Regions from separate parts of the Providencia stuartii genome, predicted to be linked through region 4. Evidence: predicted binding sites of a transcription regulator. Region 4 holds the regulator's gene; each other region holds the start of a gene.
What was found. Region 4 encodes LexA, which represses DNA repair genes until DNA is damaged. Its sites were predicted from a motif close to TNCTGTATGTACATACAGNA; they were not measured.
Positions count from the first base shown of each region.

Region 1 (5,178 bases), 1.5 Mb from region 4:
TTAATTTCATCATGGCTACTTCTTCCCACCGGTTTTACGATGCACTATGCACACTTATATTATAGTAATGCTAAACCACAGCAGCCATGGTTACGTTTTCCAGATAAATTACTCGAACCGAGCTACTCTGACTTTATGTATTTTTCTTTTACTATTGCTGTTGCATCACAAACAGCAGACATTGAGGTTGCATCGACACCTATGCGCCGTGCTGTTTTATTACAATCTATCATCTCTTTTATTTTTAATATGGCTATACTCGGATTATGTATCAATATCTCCGCAAGCTTGTTCTAACTGATTTAAACTGAAAATGCGAAAACATACCCAAACTGAGCAAGTAGTCAGTACAACGCAATTTTATTTATCGTTTTGCATCTCTTTTTCACATTCAGATGGCGGCACACCAAAGATGACCATCATAAAGACAGTAAGACAATAACCAACATATTGACTATTGAGTAGTTTTTTGATTATTTTCATAGAAATAACCCATTGTGTTTTATTTATTCACTAAATTAGCACTGTTTATCATCGCAGCCATACCTCATTTAAGCACATTTACAATTCAGTCATGTTTATCAATAAGGAATACTCATTGCACATGTTTCGACTAGCAACCCCCCCTGATATAGCATCCCTCATTCAGCTTGATAGTGTCACAACGGTAGAACGAGCTCAAAAAATATCTCAATGGGTCAACAACAAACATTGTTACCTGATTGAACAACAGAACCAAATTATCGCTTATGGGGTATTACACTACCATTTTTTTGAATGTGCTTTTATTGAAATGATAATGGTTAATCAAGCCTTTCGACAGCAAGGTGCTGGTCTTTCATTGCTACAACAACTTAAACAGACTTGCCTTACTCAAAAAATATTTACATCGACTAACCAGTCAAATACTCCGATGCAACGATTACTCGATAAAGCCCAATTCAAACCAAGTGGCTTCATCGATAATCTTGATGAGGGAGATCCCGAACTTATTTACTTTTGCCAATTAGCCTAGTTAATTGGCAACATCATATTTTTAGAGTAAAGAAGGTTGCATAACAACATTGATTAATTTTTGATTAAATCGTTGATATATTTGCGGGTTGATTTTTATTGGATAACTCAATATTTCCAACTGATGAGGTTTAAACTCTGGGTGATAACTAGGATGAACATGTGCATATTCATTTTGTTTAAATCCACAATGCAGATAAAAACGTAATCGCTTTTGACTAATTTCATCAATGACAGGATCAATTTCCAAGATAATGTTGTTCACCTGTTTAGCAAATAACTGTATGACCTTTTGACCATAACCCTGCCCCCTTAGAGCCGATGAAACTGCAAGATGTTCAACATAAAAGAAATCATCGACTCTCCAACTGCCTATAAAGCCAATAAAAATACCGTTATCAGAAAAATAGTATAAATAATAATCCTCATGACTAAAGATACTTTGCCGCCCTTGATAACTTCTTTTTTCATGAGCGGGGAATGCTGAATCATACAGTTGGTTTACATTTGCTATTTCTAAAACGTTTCTGCTAGTCAACCTTGTTACTGTGAGCATGCGACCTGAACCTATCCTATCATCTTAAAAAAACCTATTTAGCATACTTATTCTCTTTTTCTAGGCAACTCATTTTAAGTTTTTATCCAGTGTTAACCCTTACTAGCGCATTGTTTTATTTTAACTTTAAAAAGTAAAAAACCGTGGTTGCACATATTTTATGTGTCATTGAAAAAATATTATCGATCTGATATTGACTTTATTCGTGACTCAATCTAAAAATACTGTATACAAACACAGTATTAGTTAGAGGCGACTATGTTACGCATTGAAATTTTATTTGATAAAAATGCACCACAAAAACCTAGTGATATTATGTTGCAAGCTCTTGAGTCTGAGATAACGCGCAAACTCAGCCCACAATACCCAGATATGGTGACTCGGGTAGGTTTTAGCTCTGGTCAACGTATTAATATTTCTGGAACCAAACTTGCCCAAGACAAGGTTCGTATCGAAGAGATATTAGAAGAAATATGGATGGATGATGGCTGGATCCCAGAACAAACGTTAGAGGATTAAGCATGCATAAAATTAAAGGAATGTCTGGATATCGTCTATCGCGTCCAGCATTCCTTTATTGTTTATCATCAACAGAATGATAAATTAAAAAGTATACCTTACTCCACCTAAACCTACCCAACCTAGGCGTTGCTCCGTGATGGAACTTTTTGCTGCATCACCGACAAGATAATAAGCCCCAACCCCCGTGTAAAAGGTTATATTTTCATTCCAGTTATAGTTTAGGATAGCGCCTCCATGAACATCTTTAAATCCACTCCCCGCATCATATTCACTAAAACGGGAACGGCTCGCCTGTAGTGGAGAAACGCCAAAATAAGCTTGATTGTAAGCTTTATTCCCCCAGGTGGTTGCTAGCGTATATTCGATATCCCACCGATGACTAAACTGATAATAACCAATCCCCCCCATTTCAACATTGACAGTTCTACCAATATTTCGTCCACCATAATGGCGATCTTTCGTTGCCATATTGGCAGAAAGGTAAAGCTGAAAATTATTAATCGAATAATTAATTTCTGCCCCCACGAGCATGGAGCTATCTAGATCCCCCATACCTTTTAAATCTTCATTCTTATGACCCAAAATACCTATTTTTTCATCTCGTCCTGCGTCATAACCTAACCGACTGGAAACCGTTAAGTTTTCGGTTAAACCAATAGCCCATTCTGCTCCCTCTAACCCTAAGCTAAATACGCCGTAATCATCGGAAATATATCCGTAGTTCACATCAACGGTTGGCGAAAATAAGTATTTATTAGATCCTTCATAAGCAGGCATAACAGAACCCCCTGCTCCCAAAACTATGACACTCTCCCCTGCGACGACAACACTGTAGGGTGACAAGGCAGTGACTAATATTGCCGCTGAACACAAACGTTTCATTAAAATATCCTATCTGGTTCTGTTAATAAATTTTTTGTCGAATAAATGCTTTAATTTCTTTTATGGGCTTCAAATTCTTTTTAAATTCGTCTTTTATCCTTTCGTTTTCAATACCATTTCTAGTATGTGTATTCTCAGCTAACTGATTAAATGAAAGCGTTGGCATGAGCATTTCCTTTGAAGGACTAAAGTTTTTTCCCATTAAAAACATTGAGATAAGAATAACCGTAACGAAAATAGGGAGTTCAATTAATTGTAATTTCATTTTAGTTATTCCAAGGATTGCAAAGATGTTAAAATAGTAATCCTATTCGCGCTTCGTACCTTAAAAATGGGTTAAACAAACCTTAAGAGATCATTAAATCTCTCATTGAATTTACCTTAGTTATATTGTCGGAAAAATATTAGCTGCTTATACTGCACGCTAGAGAGGTGATAAAATGAATATCTTATTAGTTGAAGATGATCTCCAACTAGGCAAAGCATTATGTCGAGGTCTAGAACTTGCTGGTTTTAATCCCCTTTGGGTACGATTACTTAACGATGCTAAACAACAATTAAATTCACGTAATTTTGATCTCATGTTATTAGATTTAGGTTTACCTGATGGTGATGGATATGAGGAATTAATTGCTTGGCGTCGTTCTGGCCAATCAATTCCAATTATTATTCTGACCGCTCGAAACCAGATGGATAATTTAGTGGCCAGTTTAGATTCCGGTGCCGATGATTTTTTAACAAAACCGTTTGCTATGCCTGAGCTTATTTCTCGTGTTAAAGCCGTAAGTCGTCGTATGGCAGGATTTTCTTCAGAAATTTGGCAATTGGATAATTTGCAACTAAACCCAATCAACCATCAAGTTCTATTAGATGATCAGCTATTAATGCTTTCAGGAAAAGAATATCAGCTATTATATGAATTAGTAAAAAATGCAGATAACGTGGTACGTAAAGCGGATCTCGAACAACGTTTATTTGGGTTAGATGATAAAATAGAAAGTAATTCACTTGAAGTTCATATTCACAATTTACGGCGCAAGATAGGTAAAGATCGTATTATTACTATTCGCGGCATCGGTTATTTACTTAAAAAAGAAGCGCAATCAAGTGAAAGTTAAATCCTTTTTTATCTATACTTTTTTCTTACAGATAAGCTCAGTGATTCTGTTATGGGTATTATTAGTAGGTTGGTTACAATTTTTTTATTTACCTGATATTGATGATGATTTTAACCTCCAGCAGCAAATCGTTACTGAAGGTTTTGCGTCTACTTTAGGTACCGTTGCTAATAACCCAGAATATTTTGAACGTATCATGACCTCATTGCAAAAAATGTATACTGACGCAATGGAAAATGGTTTAGAGGTATCCTATAGACCATTTGTTGCCGTGCGTAACCAACATGGTGATGTGTTATATCGCAATAGTGACCAAATCAAAATAACCGATAATATTTTGTTCAATGACCTCAAAAAACAGTATCCTAATTGGCACTTTACCTTCGCATGGAATGATGAACACTCCATCGAGGTGATCCTTGGGGAGTCTTACTTTGACAGGAAATCAATAATAGGTAGCCCCGCTGAAGGTACTGCAATACCTTTATTATTTATATTAGGCATCATGCTAATTGCAATTATCATCACCGCTTATTTTAGTTTAAGACCGCTAAGACAAGCTGCAACGATTATCGCTAGCCGCAAACCGGGGAATTTAACTCCCATCTCAGTAAAAGAGCAGTATAAAGAAATTCGTCCTATTATTACGGCAATCAATAATCTCATGTCACGCGTTGATGCTGCAAACCAACGTGAAAAACGATTTATGGCAGATGCTGCACATGAACTCCGTACCCCCATTGCCGCGGTCATTGCTCAGCTTCATTTATTGATGCAAATACAGAATGTAAAAGAGAAAGAAGAAATCGTTAACGACATGCAGGCAGCATTAAATCGAGCGGCGTCGTTATCACACCAGCTTATCGATTTAGCACGCTTAGAGGCTGAAGACTTTTCTGTAAATAAAGAGCAGATTAACTTACCCGTATTAATTTCTCATATTACTTCATTGCATGTACCACATGCTATAAACCAAGATATCGATATCGAACTACAAAGTGCAGATAATGTCTTTATTACCACTGATAAACTAGCATTAACAACAATTTTTACCAACTTACTGGAAAATGCGATTAAATATAGTGA
Region 1 is NZ_CP119546.1:1,925,576-1,930,753, reverse strand. It holds gene P2E05_RS08360 (DUF1345 domain-containing protein) at 1-297, shown strand, start outside; gene P2E05_RS08355 (hypothetical protein) at 361-483, opposite strand; gene P2E05_RS08350 (GNAT family N-acetyltransferase) at 605-1,015, shown strand; gene P2E05_RS08345 (GNAT family N-acetyltransferase) at 1,037-1,570, opposite strand; gene P2E05_RS08340 (DinI-like family protein) at 1,829-2,089, shown strand; gene P2E05_RS08335 (MipA/OmpV family protein) at 2,174-2,974, opposite strand; gene P2E05_RS08330 (hypothetical protein) at 2,997-3,239, opposite strand; gene P2E05_RS08325 (response regulator) at 3,415-4,092, shown strand; gene P2E05_RS08320 (ATP-binding protein) at 4,082-5,178, shown strand, end outside.
Region 1: P2E05_RS08340 (DinI-like family protein) is a predicted target of LexA. The motif match lies at 1,793-1,812, and genes of this name have one in related genera.

Region 2 (5,178 bases), 1.8 Mb from region 4:
AGCTTATTAAAAGAAGATCTTCAAGCGATTTTAGGTAATTCAAATACTAACAAGCCGTAATATTGATCGTTTGCTGTTATTGAATGATCAACTAAGATCGCGATGCTCTATGAGTAAAAGATGTAATCATTGACGCTTCACTGACTGGGATATAAGCAAAGCCTAGTTGTGACGGGATAAGACTTAGGCTATCGCCTGCTTTAAGTGACTTTAGAGATAAAAAAAACCCCATCGAAATGGGGTTTTTTGTGTTCAGATCGAAATTCGACCGAGGAACTTGTTATTAAGCGCCTGGTTGAGTTACAACTTCAGTTGTACCTTGGATTTCGATTTCAACGCGACGGTCTGGTGCCAGACACTCGATCAGAGCAGCACGGCCTTTAACGTTGTCACATTTGTTACCAGTTACTGGATCTTCTTTACCACGACCTTCAGCAGCGATTGCGCTAGCTGGAACGCCTTTAGCTACCAGGTAGTCAACAACTGACTGAGCACGTTTTTGTGACAGTGGCAGGTTGTAGTTTTGTGAACCGATACGGTCTGTGAAACCAACTACCAGTACGCGACCTTGAGTTGGGTCGATGCTGCTCAGTTCGTTATACAGTTCGTTCAGTGCTTGCTGACCTTCTGGCTTCAGAGTTGCTTTGTTGAAGTTGAACAGAACGTCTGAACGCAGAGTGAAACGTTTGTTCTCAACAACTGGAGCTGGCTCAACAACTGGCGCTGGCTCAACAACTGGCGCTGCTTCTTGGTTGAAACGATATGCTAGACCAACGCTCAGCATGCCGTTGTCTGGACGTACGCCCAAGTTATCGTTATCACCGATGTTGCTCACCCACTGGTAGTCTAAACGAGTCGCCCAGTTTGGAGTGATTGCATATTCAACACCCAGTGCGTATACAGGAGAAACGCCAGTGTCGTTTTCTTTGTAATTTGGTTGACCTTCTTGATGTGCTTTAACATCAGTACGCCATACCATACCACCTAAACGAGTGTAAACGTCTAAGTCATCCATTACTGGATAGCTTAGTTTGGTCGTCAGAGAAACACCCATTGATTTCAGGTCGCCGTTGTTACCAGCACCTTTGTATTTCATTTTACCAAACCAGTCATAACCAAGCTCGAAGCCCATGTACTGGTTGTATTGGTAACCTGCGTATGCACCAGCACCGAAAGTATCACGGTCAGTACTGTTACCTACAGTTGCATTACGATCAACTGGAGTAAAGCTTGTGTCTTCATAGTGAGACCAACCCAGTTTAGCACCGGTATACCAAGTGTTGTCTTTTGGAGCTGCCTGCGCAACAGTTGCGAAAGCTGCTACTGCCACTGCTACTGCGATAGCTGTCTTTTTCATTTTTTACGCCTCGTTATCATCCAATATAGGCATGGCTTCAATGAGCCTTATTATTCGCCATTGGTTTAAAATACTTGCTAGGTTTCGCTGACATTATCTACAAAAATTTATAAAAAGTAAAAAATAATGCCATAACCTTAACAAGCTAAAGTCTACAACGAACTTAAAAAGATACAAGTAGAGCAAGCAAAAATCGTTATAAAAAAACATATTTTAGTGGATAAATCAGAGAGATAAACATAACCTAATTTTAGATTGATTATTATCTATCCCATTGATCTCAATTATTTTTTCTACATTTTTTGAGCTTGTTATATCCAAATGTCAAATTTACTAAGAATATTCTTAATCTTGGCTAGTGATAATAGTTAGAGTGAATTTTTAGGTTATTTAGCTGTCCAGAATGGATACTTGCAATATTATGTGTTTTTTGAGGGCGCATAATAAAGCCAATAGAATGACCTTCTTGAGCCGCGCTTTGTAATCGAGCAAAGTCCTGTTCATTTAATTCAGGAAGCCAGCCGAGTACGACACTGTAATTACCACTCTTTAATGCCTTTTCCATTGCATCTATTGTCGTTATTGACGGCATATTACTTAATTGCATGATTTTATTTATAGGTAAACCAGACTGCTCTAGCCAATGGCGACTCAACTTTTTATTTGGACTCAACCAAAGCAACCAGCGAGATTGCACACCAAATTGGCGCAACATTGGTAGTAGGATGTAATCCATAATAGGATGTTTTTCATCATAAACCAGTTCACTCACCATACCATGCTGCATGGCATCATGGATATGTGGTGTTGAAGGCATGACTTGCGTACTGTGGTTAACAGAATGTTCAGTTGCTTTGTTCCAAGAATAGATAGCCATAATTCACCTCACCAATCAAGCTGTATGAATATACAGTAACTGTATATTCATACAATATCAAGCCTATTTTTTCAAAGCGCTTCGCAACTTTGGTGTTTTTATCTGCAATATTCTTGGAGTTTTAGGCTGTTCATCTCAGAATAGGTTTCTGCTAATTGTTTGTAAAATTAGGATATTTATAGTTTCACATACAAGGATGGAAGTAGATGAATACTCATAAGGAGCTTGGGTGTATGTCTTTACTGGAAAAGAATGATCCTCGATTAGATCAGCTATTAAAACGTTTTGGTGAGTTTAAAAAGAAAAACCACTTTGGTGGATATTGTCTAATCATCGATAGTGCCATCATCGGGTTAACATTAGATGGCCTTTTATATTTACGTGGATGTCTTTTTGCAAGAAGCTACTTTGAATCTATTAAACTTAGGCGGCTAGTGTTTAGCAAAAAAGGCATACCGCTAGAACTGCGTTATTATCAGATCCCTGAGCAGATATGGGAAAATGAAGAGTTATTGCTCCATTGTATTGAGTTAGCTTATCGTTCTGCGATTGAAGAACGAAAACAAAAACAATCAGCGGTATTACGCATCAAAGATTTACCGAATATGAATATGTCAGTAGAGAGAGCATTAGGCAAAATCGGCATTCATAAAGTTGATGATTTACGAGCAATAGGTGCGAAAGCTTGCTTTTTGAAGCTAAAACAGTTGGGGCGATTTTCTCCTAGTATTAAATTACTGATTGGATTAGCGGGGGCAATAGAAGGCTATCATAGTGCTGTTTTACCATTACAAATGAAACAAGAATTGATCAATTGGTATAACAGTGTGGGGTAGGGCTAATTAAGGTGAGATAAACGATGAGAGGGGATGTCACTGTTTCGCCACATTTTGACACCCGCTCATCTGTTTTATTTATCGGCTAACTGACTTAATTTTGCTCGTGTACATAATGATTTGCTGACGTATTAATTTGTATGATCATAGCCTTGATTTCAGGAATAAGCTCCAGTAATAATCTTGCTTGTTCCATAATCAGTACTGTTTTTTCATCATCACTGACGGATATGCTATCAATGCGACGCGTAATACTTTCTCGTAACTGTTCTGATTTCTCTTCGGCTTGAGCGTCCAACGTCAGGATTTGCAATGAGGTTTCTACATAGCAAATAGCATCACTTAAAATCGTGAGGTTATCCTTATTTTGCATCTGCTCTCGATGTGCACCAAGGGCGGAAATATAGCTCAGCAATGTATGGTTAAGGCATAGAAGCCTAAATGCCTGTTCTTGGGTGACTTGATAGGACTTCGGGTCTGATGCCATATTCGAAACAATAGAAGCAAATTCTGCATCATTATTATGGGCATCTCGCCGTGCTACTCGGTATTCAAGGCTATTATCTTTACCTTGATAGTACTGTTGCAAAATCGCATCTAAATAACGGCAATTGCTGTCCATGGTTTTTTGTACCACTTGAGGTAATTGGCGAAATTTCCAATCAGGCCATATAAAGCTCACTGCAAGAAAGGCAATAAAACAACCGATTAAAGTATCAATGACCCGAGGAAGAGCAACCTCAAATCCTTCTCCTAATAGGTTAAAACAAAAGAGAACAAGCAAGGTAATAAATAGGGTTGCTTGAGCATATTGGCTGCTACGGAAAACAAAAAATAGCAAACCAGAAATAACGATTAAGGTCAGCTGTCCTTCCATTGAAGGCACAAAATTTAATAAAGGTAACCCAACGAGTATCCCGATGAGGGTACCGATTATCCGTAGTGCGAGTCGTCGTTTGGTTGCACTATAGTTAGGTTGGCAAACAAATAAACTGGTTAATAAAATCCAATATCCTCTTTCTAAATCAAATAACTGGATAATGAGATAGCCTGTACAGAGTAAGAGTGACATTCTAACGGCATGGCGGAAAAGTGCAGACTTAGGCGTTAAATGATGTTTAAAGCGGGCAATAATATCACTGAGACCTGAAGGGGACTCATCTGATAATTGTTCAATTTGTTTATTGTGGTGTTGCCGTGAATTCTGTTCAAGGCTAAGCCCACGCAATTGCACGTCAATACCTTTCAAGTTTTTGAGTAAGTTATACAACGCTTTTATTTCATGAATCGCTGGGGAGCGTTGCTTAAGTAATTGCAGTGAGTTTTCAAGGTAAGTGAAAGTACCTTCAAAGCGTGGATTATGTTGATATTGTTTACGCCATAGGACTGATTGAGCGACTTGCTGGCAAGCTCTTGCTTGCATACTCAGTAAACGTTGAAAACGGAATAATATATCGCTGTGGCGCAGGGTGCGACTCAGTTGTTGGTATTGAATGTGTGATGAGCTGGCACGTTCATGGATATCTTGCGCCACAAAATAATATTGCAACGTCGTACGGGTGCCTTTTTGTCCGCGATCACCTTTTAGTCGGCTAAGAAGCGCTATTTTTGCTTGATTCATCGTACTGACTAATGTGCTATTAACGAGTGCTAGCTCGTAGACTGACTGCGGGTAGTCATCTTCCAAATCGGGGTCGAATAGGTTAGCTTTAGCATCAAGATAAGCCGCTAATTGCTGATAACATTGCGTAATGGCATCTTGCAACGGCCTAACTGGAAATAGAATATGGCCGATTAAGGTCAAGACGTTATACCAAATAGCACCAATGAGTAGCAAAGCAGGTTGTTGATACCATGTATCAAAAATAGGCACACCCAGCATGGTATAGATGGCAATTAATAGCGCACCAAAAGCAATCGTAGCATAGCGTTGACCTAATGCGCCCAATAGAATGAATCCACAGGTTGAAATTGCCAGACCAAAGAAGAAAAGTATTGGATGTGGGAATAATAATTCAATAGAGACGGATGCGATAAAAAAGCAACATAGTGTGATAACTAAGTTTTTTAAGCGGCCAGTTAATCTATCATCGAGATCCGTCAGAGCC
Region 2 is NZ_CP119546.1:3,074,800-3,079,977, reverse strand. It holds gene matP (macrodomain Ter protein MatP) at 1-60, shown strand, start outside; gene ompA (porin OmpA) at 284-1,357, opposite strand; gene sulA (SOS-induced cell division inhibitor SulA) at 1,713-2,234, opposite strand; gene P2E05_RS13735 (TfoX/Sxy family DNA transformation protein) at 2,441-3,070, shown strand; gene yccS (YccS family putative transporter) at 3,165-5,178, opposite strand, start outside.
Region 2: sulA (SOS-induced cell division inhibitor SulA) is a predicted target of LexA. The motif match lies at 2,253-2,272, and genes of this name have one in related genera.

Region 3 (5,178 bases), 2.2 Mb from region 4:
CACAGCTTGCTGCTCAGATGGGCTTACCTTTCGCCTTTGCATCACATTTCGCACCTGATTTGTTACTACAGGCACTGCATGTATACCGTGAAAACTTTCAACCTTCAGCAAGGCTTGAAAAGCCTTATGCAATGGTTTGTATCAATATAATTGCAGCTGATACGGTGCGTGATGCTGAATTTTTATTTACATCAATGCAGCAAGCTTTTGTTATGTTGCGTAGAGGACAGCCTGCTCAATTGCCACCACCTGTTCAAGATATGGATAAAATTTGGTCTCCAGCCGAGCAATTGGGTGTGCAGCAAGCCCTAGGGATGTCATTGGTAGGAGATAAGGCGAAAGTTCGTCATGGGATAGCGTCTATATTGCGGCAAACTCAGGCCGATGAAATCATGGTTAATGGGCAAATTTTTGACCATCAGGCTCGCTTATATTCATTTGAATTAGCAATGGAAGCCATGACAGAGTTAAGGGAAGAATAAACATATTAGCGTTTTTTTGCGTAGATAACGCTTTAACATCCGCAAAACAAAGAAATAGTCCTTGGAAGCCATTTAAATCCTCAACATAACCCATTCGGGTTATGTTGATTAACGTTAGATAAACAGTCGATCTGAATATCATTCAGAGGCATCAAAGAAGAGGGGATGTGGCTAAAGGAGATGACCATTTTTCATTGTTATTCGATTAATCTATTGAGATGAATAAGCTCAATTTCTTCATTGAAGTAAGATGTATCATCAATGGATTCAAAGAGATAACCCAGAGTGACCTGGGTCATAGACGGTTAACACGCGATCTGTGGCAAGTGAGGTTCTAAAGGCGGAAGGCCATGGGCTGCTCGAGCTCGGTCACAAGCTTCATTGTGAACTCCTGATAACCATGATTGTTCAAACTCGCGGCAAGGCGTTGGTCGTTGTGTGTAAATTGAGCAAGAGACACATTCGCCAATGGTACCTGTCAATGCGGTGCAGCGCGTATTGTGTTTTTGGTTCGTCCCTTTCATTGCACTCATAAAGGGGGTGATTTGCTCAGTTAACTCTTGAGGGACTAACCCACCACCACTTTCACTCTCAGCCCAATAGAAAGAGACGCGAAAATAAGCGCAACATGCACCGCAACTTACACATGGGTTATTTTCAGGATCAGTTTTTAGTATATGAATATTGGTCATATATAAAATCACTAAAAAATATTGATGATGGTGACCCGCAGAACACGGGCTGACGTAACATAGGCAGATAGCCTAGAATCGTTACTCAGCCGCTATTATCTTACGTACTATTGACTATTGGCAAGGTATTTTAGAATTAAACACTGAAATTTATCGTTATCCATACGATAAATAAATTTAATTAAAGGCGTGAGATAAAAAAACACCCTGTCAGCCTAAGACTCACAGGGTGTGATTGTTATTTTACTAACCGAGCCCGATAGGACGGTGAGCAGTTAATCATGAGCGAAGATTAGACGTGTTTTAGTTCGCCATCCTCTTCTTGGTTATAAATTGTTTTGTTGGTTTCACCCATTAACTGACTGGTTACGGTACCCGCAGTCATTGAACCGCTCACGTTTAATGCGGTACGGCCCATATCAATCAATGGTTCAACGGAAATCAATAATGCTACAAGCGTGACGGGGAGACCCATCGCTGGCAATACAATTAATGCCGCAAATGTTGCACCACCACCAACACCCGCAACCCCAGCGGAACTGATTGTGACGATACCAACCAAGGTGGCAATCCATAGAGGATCAAATGGGTTAATTCCCATTGTTGGCGCAACCATTACCGCCAACATCGCAGGATAAATACCTGCACAACCGTTTTGGCCGATAGTGGCACCAAAGGAAGCGGAAAAGCTAGCGATAGACTCTGGCACACCAAAACGGCGAGTTTGCGTCTCAATATTTAATGGAATACTCGCTGCACTAGAACGGCTTGTGAAAGCGAACGTTAATACTGGACCTGCTTTTTTGAAAAATTTAATCGGGCTTAGGCCAGTTACCGCAATGAAAATACCGTGGATAATAAACATTAATCCGATTGCGACATAAGAGGCAATAACAAAAGTACCTAAGTTGATGATATCGGATAAGTTAGAGCTTGCGACAACTTTTATCATTAGTGCCATTACACCATACGGTGTTAAACGCATCACTAAACGAACCAGTTTCATCGCCCAAGCTTGTAACACATCGATAGCCGCTAATGCTTTCTCACCACGCTCTTGGTCATCTTTGAATAATTGTAAGGCAGCGACACCTAAGAAGGCTGCAAAAATCACGACGCTAATAATTGACGTTGGGCTAGCCCCAGTCAGATCAGCAAATGGATTTTTTGGAATAAAGGATAAAATTAACTGTGGAACAGCTAGATCGGATACTTTACCGACATAGTTATTTTGAATCGCATCAAGACGTGCGGTTTCTTGCTGGCCTTGAACCAAACCTTCGGCCGTTAAGCCAAACAGATTAGCCATCAAAATACCAATCAGTGCGGCAATGGCTGTCGTTAATAGTAGTGTACCAATCGTTAAAAAACTAATTTTTCCCAAAGAGGAAGCCTTGTGTAGGCGTGCAACAGCGCTGAGTATTGAGGCAAATACTAATGGCATAATAACCATTTGTAATAATTGCACATAACCATTACCGACGATATTAAACCAGAGAATGGAATCCTTCAGCGTTTGGTGACCAGTACCATACACATAGTGTAGCGCTACACCATAAGCAACACCGAAAACCAAGCCTAATAAAACTTTTTTAGATAGACTCCAGCCCTTTGCCCCTAATTTTGCTAGCAGTATAAGCAGTGCTACAAAGATGAGCACATTAATTATTAAAGGAATATTCATTCCGAACTCCAATCGCAGTTTTTGAATTATGTTATTAGCACTGTAAACCTTAAAGGTTATAAGGGATTAGCTTATCCTAACAACTGGTTATATGTTAACAGTAGATAAAATACAATTCTTATAATGAAAAGTAATAACATATAAAGATTGATACTTACAGTATATTACAAAACGATTGATTAGGTAGGTAAGTATGTATCTATTTGATTATGAATATATTTTATGACGCTATCAAATTGTGAGTGCAGATCAAAGTTGTAGCCAGCAGGTAGAAGGCAAGCACAAACCGTCAATGCAATAGCAACAAAGCGCTCAGCCCGTTTATTTGACTTACTACGCAGTAGTGGCAGGCAAAAACGCAACGGCAGTGGCCATAGGAATGGCACTCCAGAAGGCGTTAGTATATCTGCAATTAAGTGGCTGATATAACCGAGTAAAAATGCTTGCAGTAAATCATTCGGGATAGCCCATTGTGATGGTAACCACTGGTAGCAGGCGATCATTAATAGTAGCCAAGCAATCAAGCTATGCGTGAATCCACGGTGTCCGCATAATTTAGAAATCGGTATTGATAAGATCCTTAATAGCCGCCCAGGAATAGAAGAAGGGTGATCGATATCTGGCAATAAGGCACCCAGCAGAACGCCTGGCACCATATGTAGCCAGTCACCTTGAGCAAGCTCAGTCGTGATTTCTAGCTTATGTGCCATTATTAATGAGGCGACAGAAAATAGCAGGTGCCCTTCAGCAGTCATGGTGGATAAATTACCATCTGTTTATCTATACAGTTAGGCGGGAAGTATAAAGTGTTTACAAGGAATATGATAGGTGAGTAGCGAAAAAAACGCTTATTTATTAGCGAATAACATCAGAGCTTTATACTTTTTCGTAATATCCCTATCAAAAAATGATAGGGATTAGATAAAAAAAGAAATGAATAAAAATTAACGCAAATGTTTTTCAGTTAATTCATTGAGTGAAGATAGCTTAACATCAGCGAGGCCCCAACGCGGGTCATTAAAATGTTGTTTATCGGGTACGACGATCGAGCGCATCCGTGCTGCTTTAGCGGCAATCATGCCATTAAAGGAATCTTCTAATGACACACAATGAATAGGCTTGGTGTCTAACAACGCTGCGGCATTCAGATAAACTTCTGGGTGTGGTTTGCTGTGAGGTAAATCAGCAGCAGAGACGACCGCAGAAAAATAATCGCGAATATCAAATAAGTTTAAGACTTTTTCCAGCATATAGAGTGGGGATGCTGAAGCGAGCGCGATATTGAGATCCATTGAACGGCACAGTTCAAGGGCATGATGCACACCAGGTAGGAGAGGACGTTGTTCCTCAACTAATCCAATGACACGGTCAATAATCATTTGCTCAACTTCTTTGAGGCTATGGCCTTGCCATGGAGAAGCGTGGTACCAAAGCTCTACAACATGGTCGATACGTAAACCGAGAGTATCAGGTAATTTATCGGCAATAGACAAGTCGATGCCTAACTGAGAAAACACCTCTCGCTCTCCCTGTGCCCAAAAAGGCTCAGAATCAATCAGCAAGCCATCCATATCAAAAATAACAGATTGGATGGTTAAATTATGGTACATGTCAAAACTCCATTCATGTATGTGTGACCTTGCCATGCTTCAATCCGTTGTATGCAGTGAAATGATGGATTGATTTCACTGGTCACTTGGTTAATGAGTGGCATACAACTTGAAATGCTTAGCCCTTTCGTGTGACGAGATATTGTAGCAAGTCATTACTTGATTATATATATCAGAACGGGGATCTTTGTTAATAGCCTTAATAAATAACAAGTTAAAAAATCTGAAAATAGTCGGAACACTATTATTCAGTGTTGTAAATTTGGTGGGTTTATGAAAATTCAGTTATGATTAGTTATAAAAAAAATTTTTTGAGGGTTAATAATGAATTACCAGACTGCAAGTTATGTCGCAATCGGCAAACGTATTCTCGGTTGGATTGTTTTTCTTGTAGCATTGCTTTCTACCTTAGCTTCACTCATCAAACTTGCAGCAATAAAAGGGCTGGAAGGTGAGGGAATTAACGCGGTCGCCAATGATTTTATTAAATTAATGGCTGAAATGACCCGTCAAAGTACACCATTTCTCAATCTGTTTTGGCATAACTCTCCCATTCCCCGAGTCTCTGAAGGGTTTGTCGGGGCGAATATCGGTTTTATAATCATTTTTATTTTTATCTTTGTTGGTATAGCGCTAAGTGCGTCGGGCCTACGAATGTATCGACAAATTAAGTTTATTCGTGAAAGTATTGAAGACCATGTGATTTTAGA
Region 3 is NZ_CP119546.1:2,688,324-2,693,501, reverse strand. It holds gene P2E05_RS11815 (luciferase-like monooxygenase) at 1-482, shown strand, start outside; gene P2E05_RS11810 (YkgJ family cysteine cluster protein) at 788-1,174, opposite strand; gene P2E05_RS11805 (L-cystine transporter) at 1,467-2,858, opposite strand; gene P2E05_RS11800 (metal-dependent hydrolase) at 3,038-3,613, opposite strand; gene hxpB (hexitol phosphatase HxpB) at 3,803-4,468, opposite strand; gene P2E05_RS11790 (YniB family protein) at 4,793-5,178, shown strand, end outside.
Region 3: P2E05_RS11800 (metal-dependent hydrolase) is a predicted target of LexA. The motif match lies at 3,629-3,648, and genes of this name have one in related genera.

Region 4 (5,178 bases):
TCGTACCATCGAAAAGAAGCCTTCCTTCTCCTTTTCAGCACCTCGTAGCTCTTTTGCATAGGTCCCCACCTCCATGACATGTTCATAACCAATATAAATCGGTACGATAGTAATAGGGCGAGAGTCACCACGTAGCATGGCCTGTAGTGTCATCGACAGTGTGCCTGTTTTGGGTTGCAACAAGCGACCTGTGCGAGAGCGTCCACCTTCAACAAAGTATTCAATGGAATAACCCCGTGCAAACAGCTCACTGAGATATTCACGAAATACGGTCGAATAAAGTTTGTTTCCTTTAAACGTACGGCGTATAAAGAAAGCGCCTAAATGGCGGAAAATTGGACCTGCTGGCCAAAAGTTTAAGTTGATACCTGCCGCGATATGAGGGGGGACCAACCCTTGATGATACAGAACATAAGAAAGCAATAAGTAATCCATATGACTACGATGTGATGGCACATACACAATTTCATGGCCATCTTGCGCTAACTGACGAACGCGTTCCGCATGCTGAACATTGATCCCTTGATATAAACGGTTCCAAGTCCAGCCTAATACTCTATCCGTCAAGCGTATTGCTTCATAAGAGAAGTTAGCCGCAATTTCTTCCATCATATTGACGGCATTTTGCTGTGCTTTCTTCAGTGGAATTTTTTTACTACGTGCTTCATCTTCAACCGCTTTTTCAATCGCTTTTGAGGTTAATAGCTTATTGAAAAGATCTTGGCGGGCAGGCAGTTTCGGACCAACCGCCGCGAGGCGTTGACGTGAATAATGGATACGGGCAACACGTGCTAGTTTATTCGCAATAATCGTATCGGTACCATGCTCTTGCGCCATCACTCCCATGGATACGGTTGGCGAAAAACGGACAAAACTATCTCGCCCAAGCCAAATCACGGCAAAGAATTTTTGGATACCGTTGAGTAAGCGTAAGGGGGGAGCCGGTGTATGGCCTTCTCGTCCAGGTGCACGACCAAACATCACGGATGCAGGTAGCATTTGAATATCGAGATTCGGATTACTACGATGCAAGTCTAGGTATGCATGGAATATTCTTACTGACTCTTTACGTGGGTTTGGTGAGTAGTAGCGAAAGACTCTCGGACCATCATCAATGAAGACATAGGCCGGTAATTTAGTGCCATTAATGTCATTATCGACCAACGGGTCAGGTAGACCGATCGATAAGCATTGGTGACGTAATGTTAAAAGGTCAGACTTGGAATGATAAGGCAACACGTATAACGTGGGCCGGCTGGTGTCCAATTCCAGTTCTGATATCGGGTCTGTTGGAACGAGTTTACTCTTTACCAGTAATTTAAGTGGTAAATTCAACGTGTTGTAATATATTTTACGCCATAGTGACATAAATGATTATAGCCTCTTGTTAACAATGCTTCGCAAGCATACCAGAAATCAACTGGCAAATGATTAACTTTGACCGCAAAAAATGATTATTGTTTGTAATTTTGAGGAATAAATATGGCGAACCAAACTAAGGGATTGACTCGTGTAATAAAGGCTGCGGGGTATTCCCTTAAAGGATTAAAGGCGGCTTGGATTAATGAAGCGGCCTTTCGGCAGGAATCTGTTGCGGCATTGATTGCCGTCATTATCGCGCTGTGGTTGGATGTGAGTTATATCGATCGATTATTGTTGATCAGTTCTGTTGTGCTGGTGGCGATTGTTGAATTACTGAATAGTGCAATTGAAGCGGTGGTTGATCGCGTGGGCAGTGAATATCATGAATTGTCTGGTCGAGCTAAAGATATCGGTTCTGCCGCGGTGTTTGTGACCATTGGACTCGCGTTGGTTATTTGGGCAACCGTTTTATGGCAACACTATTTTGCTGGCTAATGTAGAAATTGTCGCAAATCGATAAATCCTTGATGAGCTTTCAACAAATATGGCACTTCAGTGATTTAAGTGTTTCAAAACTTCATTTACCTGTATATACTCACAGTCTGACTGTATAAACAAACAGGGGAACGAGATGAAAGCACTGACGGCTAGACAACAGCAGGTTTATGATCTGGTGCGCGATCACATTTCTCAGACGGGTATGCCACCTACACGCGCTGAAATAGCAGCAAGCCTTGGTTTTCGTTCGCCTAATGCGGCAGAAGAGCACCTTAAAGCCTTGGCACGTAAAGGGGTCATTGAGATTGTTTCAGGGGCTTCTCGTGGTATCCGTTTACTACTTGAAGAAGAAAATGATGCTGAAGTTCAGGGGCTTCCTTTGATTGGACGTGTTGCTGCTGGCGAACCTCTATTGGCTCAAGAGCACATTGAAAGTCATTATCAAGTGGATCCTGCTCTATTTAAGCCCCATGCTGATTTTTTATTACGTGTTAATGGTATGTCAATGAAGGACATTGGGATTATGGATGGCGACCTTTTAGCTGTGCATAAAACACAAGATGTCCGTAATGGGCAAGTGGTTGTTGCACGTATTGAAGATGAAGTGACTGTGAAACGCTTTAAGCAGCAAGGTAACCGTGTTGAGTTAATCGCTGAAAATGCAGAATTTGCTCCGATTATTGTTGATCTGCGTCAGCAGAATTTTACAATTGAAGGGCTAGCGGTTGGCGTGATCCGTAATGGTGACTGGTGCTAATGTTAGCGCCATAAAATACCCTCAAAAATATTGCTGGCAGATTTACTATGTATCTATTTTAGGAGTCTGCCTGCGATACCTTTCTTTTACTCATTAGTGAGTTTATCTGTGCACCCGACTTATTAAGAGACATAAAATAAAATATTACGCTCTACTATAGTGTGTTTTGTCTATTTTATTGTCTTAGTGATTACTTTTTCTTTGTCTTAATAGGTTGTTCATGGTCATGATGACAATGCTCATGGTCTTTACAGCTAGCTAACTCACTGCATACTCGGCATAAACCATGGTTCTCAACGACGGTATGACGGAGTTGAAATTGATTTTGATTAGCTAAATCTAAAATAGCAGCTTCTATGGTTCCGCAATCACTTTCTGCTACGCCACCGCAATGATCACAAATCAACATGACTGAGATATGGCTAGGATTGTCAAAGTGATGGCAGATAACATAGCTATTTGTCGATTCGATTTTATGAATAAAGCTCTGTTCCATTAAAAATTCAAGCGCACGATAGACTGTTGGTGGCTTGGCTTGAGGCTCGACTTCACGCAGCAAATCGAGCAGGTCATAAGCACTTATTGCACCGTGTTGTTGCGCTATTAGCCGTAGAACGGTTTCCCGCTGAGGCGTTAGCCTAACACCTCTTGATTGGCAAATTCTTTCGGCCATCACTAGCAGCTTATCCTCACTCATTATTTTCATGGTCGTTGACCCCACAGCAAAAATCCCAATGATAGTGAAGACAAGTTTACCATAACTTTATGATACATAGAGACTGAAATGAGAATGAATAAAAAGTGAGGCTTAGAAAAAAGCGTATTAGGAAAAAATCACAACCATTTAATATTCAAATAAATAAATCACATCTCACAATATACGTTAATATTGTATTTTAAGCATGTTACTAAAAGTGAGTGAAATAGGGTTATAAATGGCACCATTATACTCTGGTGCAATAAGTAATTTATTATCACGATAAAAACAAAACCAATACAAAATAATAACAAGTGAAGTGTAACTTTAAATTTAAAAAGTAATCTTCAGTAACACATTTCAATTGGGAGTTTTCTTATCTGCATTATTTAATATAGGTTTTTATTTTAATTTTCATTGGTTTTTTATTTTTTAATTCTAATTTATTAGGTTTTCATACTGATTTTTGTTGTTTTTTTCTAGTGATACGTATTTCTTTATAATAAGGCGGCTTTCTTTTTAGAAAAAATTATTAAATTTTTATAAATATAAACTTACATTTTTATATATATTTTTCTAATTATTACTACTTTTAGGAGTTGGCGCTGCCTTTTTTAAGGGGTTGGAACTGAAAATAAGAAAATAACAGCATAATTTACTGGTTGCTCATCTTATTTTGTTTAGTTTTGACAAAAAATATCGTTTGTGTAGGATTGTCTATAGAAAATATGGGTGACCAAAATACGAGTAATCCAGTTTTGAGTTCTGTTTTGTTCTGTTTGAGTTTTGTGGAATATATATTGATTACTTACTTCAACGTTGAAAAAGGTTGGAGAAAAAAGGATTTTACCTCATTAAATATTCCATATTTAAAGTGATGAATTGAATATTTCAATTTTTTTCTTTTTATAAAAATAAATTAAATGGATTAATTTATTTATTTTAAAAAAATCTCTTCCTAAAAGGTACTAGTGGAATAAGGAAAATCTGACTAATGCTAATTCTAATCGAAAATGCGCTTATGGGTTCATTTTTTTGGAATTAATTAGGATAGAGAGTGCTACTTCCTACATATCTAAAGGAAATCTTTATGAAATTTAATAAATTAGCGGTAAGTTTGGCATTAGGTTTAACTATGGGTGTTTCTATGACTGCGATGGCAGATGATCCTGCTCCAGTTGAAAGCTCACAAGGTAAAATTCAATTCACTGGTTTCATCAATGATGTACCTTGTTCAATTGATGATGATAACCTGAATCAAACTGTTCGTTTTGGTGAAATCGCATTACACGAATTAACATCTGGTAAGTTCCGTTCAGATAGCCGTCCATTTGATATCGTGCTGAAAAATTGCTCAACTGAAACGTACAAAAACGCAAAAATCACCTTTACGGGTGGAACAATTTCTGGTTTCACAGGCTTTACCGGTGAATTACTTGGTTTAGGTAAAGTACAGAACGCGGGTATTGTTATCACTGATGGTGGAAGCAAAATCGTTGAATTCGGTAAACCATTCCCAGGTACTGGTAATGGCTATGACCTAAATAACGGTGATGGTTCAGAAACAACTCTGCATTTCGAAGCTTATGTGAAAGGTAACGAAGATCCTAATAACAAAGCAACAACAGGTCGTTTTGATACTGTTGCTAACTTCAAAATTATTTATCAATAAAATTTAATGTGTCCAACATATGGCGTATTTGCGCCATATGTTGATGACCTTATTTTATTTATTTTTATTAGTGGGTTAGTTAAATGAAAAGCATGAGATTAAATGTAATAACTAAAATAATGCTTTTGATGCTAATTCCAACGATAGTTTGGTCTGAAGAGGCTATCGACTTTAATACGGATTTTCTAGATG
Region 4 is NZ_CP119546.1:448,370-453,547, forward strand. It holds gene plsB (glycerol-3-phosphate 1-O-acyltransferase PlsB) at 1-1,368, opposite strand, end outside; gene P2E05_RS01920 (diacylglycerol kinase) at 1,483-1,857, shown strand; gene lexA (transcriptional repressor LexA) at 1,994-2,617, shown strand; gene zur (zinc uptake transcriptional repressor Zur) at 2,808-3,323, opposite strand; gene P2E05_RS01935 (fimbrial protein) at 4,405-4,986, shown strand; gene P2E05_RS01940 (fimbria/pilus outer membrane usher protein) at 5,070-5,178, shown strand, end outside.